Sinorhizobium fredii USDA 257: one gene and its partner. The protein of the gene in region 2 binds, or shares a complex with, the protein of the main gene of each other region. Links are inferred from orthologs where the notes say so. Each region holds a gene or a part of one and is shown on either strand. Other genes may lie near its edges.

Region 1 (2,753 bases), 5.8 Mb from region 2 along the record:
CGCACCAGGCTGATCCGCTTCGCAACGGCAAGATCCTGCTCGATCCGCGCTGTTGAAAATCGGTACTTTTGCGGTGGCGGCCATGGATTTTGACAGTCGCGCGCACTAGCTTTCCGCGGATGACCACGCATCTCTATGAAAATGCGCTCTTCCAGGAGCACAAAGTTCCGGAGGGGCACCCGGAGCGCCCGGACCGGCTGAGGGCGCTGAACCTCGCGCTGGAGCATCCGAATTTCGCGCCGCTCAAGCGTGTCGAGGCATCGAGGGGCAGCGAGGAACTGGTGCTGCTCGCCCATACGGAGGAGCACCTTCGGTCGATCGCCCGGGCAGTCCCGGACGACGACATTAGCCAGATCGAAGCCGACACCTATGCGAGCCCGTCAAGCTTCGAGGCGGCGCTCACCGGGATCGGCGGCGCCGTCGCGGCCATCGACGCGGTTTTCGTCGGCGAGGCCGACAACGCCTTCGTCGCGGCGCGCCCGCCGGGCCACCACGCCGAGAAGAACAAGGCGATGGGCTTCTGCTTCTTCAACACGATTGCGATCGCCGCGCGCTATGCGCAGAAGGCCCACGGCGTCGAACGAGTCGCCATCGTCGACTGGGACGTACACCACGGCAACGGCACGCAGGACATCTTCTGGAACGACCCGTCGGTGCTCTTCTGCTCCACCCACCAGATGCCGCTCTATCCGGGCACCGGCGCCAAGGAAGAGACGGGTGTCAAGCACAATATCGTCAATGCGCCGCTCTCCCCCAACAGCGGCAGCGAACATTTCCGCGACGCTTTCAGGACCCGCGTGCTATCCGCTCTCGACAATTTCCGCCCAGACCTGGTGCTCATCTCCGCCGGTTTCGACGCGCATTACCGCGATCCCCTGGCCCAGATCAACCTCGTGGCGGAGGACTTCGACTGGGCGACCGGACGACTGATGGAGGCCGCCGGCAAGAGCGCCGGCAACCGAGTGGTCAGCATGCTCGAGGGCGGCTATGACCTGCAGGGTCTCGCCGAATCGGCGGCCATGCACATAATGAGACTGATGAGAGGGTAATCGATGAACAACAACAATGCGCAGCCGGACGTCTCTGCCCTCTCCTTCGAGCAGGCGGTCGAGGAGCTGGAACGGATCGTCTCGGCCCTCGAACGCGGCGATGTCGCGCTCGACAAGTCGATCGAAATCTATGAGCGCGGCGAAGCCCTCAAGAAGCATTGCGAGACGCTGCTGAAGGCTGCAGAGGACCGCATCGAGAAAATCCGCCTCGACCGCAACGGCAAGCCCCAAGGCGTCGAGCCGCTCGACGCGGAACAGTGAACGTCGCGGAAACGCAGCGTCTTCAAGTCAGCTCTACCAGGAGGATGGGATCGGGGATAGCCTCACGCGGAAACGCCCACAAACGGAGCGATTGCCATGTCCTTCTTTCCCGGTCCCGATCCGCTCGCCGGCGACAAGCCGGCCTGTGACGCCATCGAGCATCTGATCATCCCGCGCACCAGCGATATCGGCGGCCTCGAGGTGCGCCGGGCACTTCCGACGGCGCGGCGCCGGCTCGTCGGCCCGTTCATCTTCTTCGACCGCATGGGACCGGCGCTGCTGCGCGCCGGACAGGCGATCGACGTCCGCCCGCATCCGCATATCGGCCTATCGACGGTCACCTATCTCTTCGACGGCGAGATCAAGCATCGCGACAGTCTCGGTACCGAAATGGTGATCCGTCCCGGCGACGTGAACCTGATGACGGCGGGCCGCGGCATCGTGCATTCCGAGCGCTCGCCGGAAAACCAGCGCGGCCAGGAACGCTCGCTGTCCGGATTGCAGACCTGGCTGGCCTTGCCCGACGACAAGGAAGAGGTCGATCCGGTCTTCGCACACACCGAGGAGCGCATGCTGCCGCATCTTGCCGAGGGCGGCGTCCGCGCGCGAGTCGTCATCGGCCGCTTCGAAGGCGCCGCCTCGCCCGTCTCTGCTTTCACCGATACGATCTATGTGGACCTGTCGATCGAGGCCGGCCGCAGCGCTCCCTTTGCCGCCCATTGGGAAGAACGCGCCATCTATATTCTCTCGGGCGAAGCGGTCATCGCGGGCGACCATTTCGCCGACAACCAGCTTCTCGTCTTTCGGCCCGGGGACGAGATCACCATCACTGCGGGGCCATCCGGCTGTCACGTCATGCTCTTCGGCGGCGCGGCACTCGGCTCGCCGCGTCATATCTGGTGGAACTTCGTGTCATCATCCAAGGAGCGCATCGACAAGGCGAAGGAAGAATGGCGAAGCGGCCGCTTCGATATCGTGCCGGGGGACGAGGAAGAGTTCATCCCCTTGCCTTCTAGCTAATTTTTCGTCTGGGTCTTGGTTGAAGACGCAGGAAAGCCTAATTTTTGCATTCAACGAGGATTGCGTCTAAACAGCCATCCTTACGGAACTCATCAACAATTCGCGCGCCCCCGCCTTTGGCGCGCACGAGGCACGCAGCGTGACACAACTGCCAACCAATCCGATGCCGGCGACCCCGTTGCTCGACAAGGTCGATGTCCCCGATGATCTGAAGAAGATCGACGACAAGGACCTGCCGCAGCTGGCGAGCGAATTGCGCGCGGAAATGATCGATGCGGTGTCGCGCACCGGCGGCCATCTCGGCGCCGGCCTGGGCGTCGTCGAACTGACGATCGCCATCCACAAGGTCTTCGACACGCCGCATGACCGGCTGATCTTCGATGTCGGTCATCAATGCTATCCGCACAAGATCCTGACCGGGCG
Region 2 (2,967 bases):
CGCTGGCTATCGGCCGCGGATGGCGATGCGCCCCGCCGCCGGACTGGATGCGATGCCGCCCGCCGTCGCCAGTGCGATCCGCCTGATGCTGGACCGACATGATCCGTACCCGGCCTTGTCCTCGATCATCAGTACACGGTGCTTTTGACCAATCCGGCCTTCGCGGGGGGCTTGTCGAGGCTACCGATGTTCCGCTCAGTCCGGGCCAGAACTTCCTTGACGGCTTCCTTGGCTCCGAAAGCGTCCGTACCCTCGTCGTGAATTGGGAGGCCGCTGCCGCCGACCTTGTCCAGAGGGTCCGCATGGAGGCCTGGCTGCAGGGGCCGCGCAGTCCGCTGCAGCGCCGGCTCGACCGGCTCGCCGCAGAACCGGCTGTCGTCAAGGCAATCGACAATCATCCTGCCACCGATCGTTTGCCGGTGCTGCCGATCGAACTGCGCTTCGGGGAAGCGGAATTGCGCTTCATCACGACGCTCTCGACCTTCGGTTCGACCCAGGACGCGCTGGTGGAGGGCGTGCTGATCGAATCCTTCTTCCCGGCCGACGAGGCGACTCGGTGTTTTTTCGAGAAGGCGACCTCTCCCGGCCGGAAAAACCGTAGATAGGCGGCGTCTCGCTGCTGATCTTCTGCCTCCGGTCGGCTACAAAGGGCGTATGACCTCGTTCTTCGATTCCGATTCTCAGTCCAATGTCGCCGAATATTCGGTGTCGGAACTGTCCGGCTCGATCAAGCGTACGCTCGAGCAGGCCTTCGATCATGTCCGGGTACGCGGCGAGATCTCCGGTTATCGCGGGCCACATTCCTCCGGCCATGCCTATTTCGCGCTGAAGGATGATCGCGCCCGGATGGAGGCGGTGATCTGGAAGGGCACGTTCGCACGGCTGAAATTCCGCCCGGAAGAAGGCATGGAGGTCATCGCGACCGGCCGGGTGACGACTTTCCCCGGTTCGTCGAAATACCAGATCGTCATCGATTCGCTCGAACCGGCCGGCGCCGGCGCGCTGATGGCGCTCATCGAAGAGCGTAAGCGCAAGCTTGCTGCAGAGGGCCTCTTCGACGCAACACGGAAGCGGCCGCTTCCCTTCATGCCGAAAGTGATCGGCGTCGTGACCTCGCCGACGGGCGCGGTTATCCGCGACATCCTGCACCGCATCGCCGACCGCTTTCCGGTTCATGTGGTCGTCTGGCCCGTGCGTGTCCAGGGCGACGGGGCGTGCGACGAGATCACGGCGGCGATCCGCGGCTTCAATTCTCTCGATGCAGACGGACCAATCCCGCGCCCCGACGTGCTGATCGTGGCGCGCGGCGGCGGCAGCCTTGAGGATCTCTGGTGTTTCAACGACGAGGCGGTGGTGCGTGCTGCGGCGGCCTCCACCATTCCGCTGATCTCGGCCGTCGGCCATGAGACGGACTGGACGCTGATCGACTATGCCTCCGACCAGCGGGCGCCGACGCCAACGGGCGCTGCCGAAATGGCGGTGCCGGTGAAGGCTGACCTCGAGGCGCAGGTCGCCAATCTTTCCGCCCGGCTGCAGGTGGGTGCGACGCGGCAGATGGATCACCGGCGCCACGCGCTTCGGGCGCTGGCCCGGGCGCTGCCGTCGCTCGATCAGTTGCTCGCCTTGCCAAGAAGACGTTTCGACGAGGCGGCCGCCGGGCTCGGCCGCGGCCTGCAGATGAACACCGCCAACAAGCGCCGCAGCTTCGAGCGCATCGCGGCGCACCTGCGATCCGAGCTGCTGACGACGAAGATCCGCGAACATCGGCGGCATCTCCTCGAAGCCATGAACAAGGCCGAACGCTGCGTGGAACGTCAGATCGACCGGCGCCAGGCGCGCATTTCGTCCGCCGACGCATCGCTTCGAGCCCTGCCGTCGCGTCTCCTCGGCCAGATCCATCGTGCATCGGACCGCATTGCCGGCTTGAGCGCCCGGACCGATGGAGCCATGGCCGCCGAGATGCGCCGGCTGAAAGGCGCGCTCGCGGCGCAGGATCGCGTGCTGCAATCGCTTTCCTATCGCAACGTGCTGCAGCGCGGCTTCGCGCTGGTGCGCGATGCCGCAGGCGAGCCGGTCAAACAGGCGGCGGTGGTGACGCCAGGCATGGCGCTGTCGCTCGAATTCGCCGACGGCAACGTCGCGGCGGTCGCGGGCGAGGGCGGGTCGGCCCCGACCCAGGCGCCGAAGAAGCGTCCGGCGCGGCCGGCCGATCCGACGAAGCAGGGTAGCTTGTTTTAAAAAAGGGCGGCCGGATGCGTATTCTGTTGGTGTTCGCCCACCCGCTCGAGGACAGTTTTGCGGCGAGCACCGCGCGGGCCGCCAAGGAGGTTCTGGAAGGCCGCGGCCACGTCGTCGATCTGCTCGACCTCTATCGCGAGGGCTTCGATCCACGGCTGACTGCAGCGGAGCGCGACAGCTATTTCATGGAGCGATATGACGCATCCGAGGTCTCTGGCTGGATCGACCGGCTGAAGGCGGCGGACGGGATCGTGCTCGTCTTTCCGCAATGGTTCAATTTCCCTGCGATCCTCAAGGGCTTCTTCGACCGGGTCTTCGCGCCGGGGGTCGCTTTCGAGCACGACCCGGCGGGCGGACGCATCATCCCGCGCCTTACCAACATCAAGCTCTTTTGGGCGCTGACGACCACCGGCTCGCCCTGGTGGGTCGTGCATCTCTACATGGGCAATCCGGTGCATCGCCTGCTCAAGCGCGGCATCGCCGCCTTCTGCAGCAAAAGCGTCCAGTTCCGGATGATCAACCTGCACGACCTGGACAGGGCAACCGACGCAAAGCGCAAGCGTCACCTCGAGCGGGTGCGCGCCTTGGTGAGCCGTATCTGATCAGCTCATTCGAATGTCGCAAGAAATTTCCTGAGCAGCGCGTCGAGCGCACTCCGTTCCTCGGGCTCAAGGCCTGCGATTAGGCGCTGCTGGTTGGCGACGTGGGCGGCCGCCGCGGCATCGATGC

What was found. Proteins that work in one complex are often made in the same cells at the same time.
Region 1: the proteins of xseA (region 2) and USDA257_RS02915 are in contact, whole or in part, in a cryo-EM structure (PDB 8TXR), measured with the Escherichia coli proteins. The link is inferred for Sinorhizobium fredii USDA 257 from one-to-one orthologs.

The regions. Positions count from the first base shown.
Region 1 is NC_018000.1:650,471-653,223, reverse strand. What follows is about bases 1-2,681. They hold USDA257_RS02915 (exodeoxyribonuclease VII small subunit), read left to right. Parts: upstream 1-1,052; coding sequence 1,053-1,310; downstream 1,311-2,681. Other genes in these bases: dxs (1-deoxy-D-xylulose-5-phosphate synthase), read left to right, coding at 2,494-2,681; USDA257_RS02910 (pirin family protein), read left to right, coding at 1,407-2,330; USDA257_RS02920 (histone deacetylase family protein), read left to right, coding at 120-1,049; USDA257_RS02925 (zinc-dependent alcohol dehydrogenase family protein), read left to right, coding at 1-56. Also shown: more of dxs, read left to right, coding at 2,682-2,753. UniProt on the Escherichia coli protein: Bidirectionally degrades single-stranded DNA into large acid-insoluble oligonucleotides, which are then degraded further into small acid-soluble oligonucleotides.
Region 2 is NC_018000.1:6,403,167-6,406,133, forward strand. Bases 52-2,946 are described here. They hold xseA (exodeoxyribonuclease VII large subunit), read left to right. Parts: upstream 52-654; coding sequence 655-2,238; downstream 2,239-2,946. Other genes in these bases: USDA257_RS30000 (NAD(P)H-dependent oxidoreductase), read left to right, coding at 2,253-2,840; USDA257_RS30005 (MarR family winged helix-turn-helix transcriptional regulator), read right to left, coding at 2,846-2,946. Also shown: more of USDA257_RS30005, read right to left, coding at 2,947-2,967. UniProt on the Escherichia coli protein: Bidirectionally degrades single-stranded DNA into large acid-insoluble oligonucleotides, which are then degraded further into small acid-soluble oligonucleotides.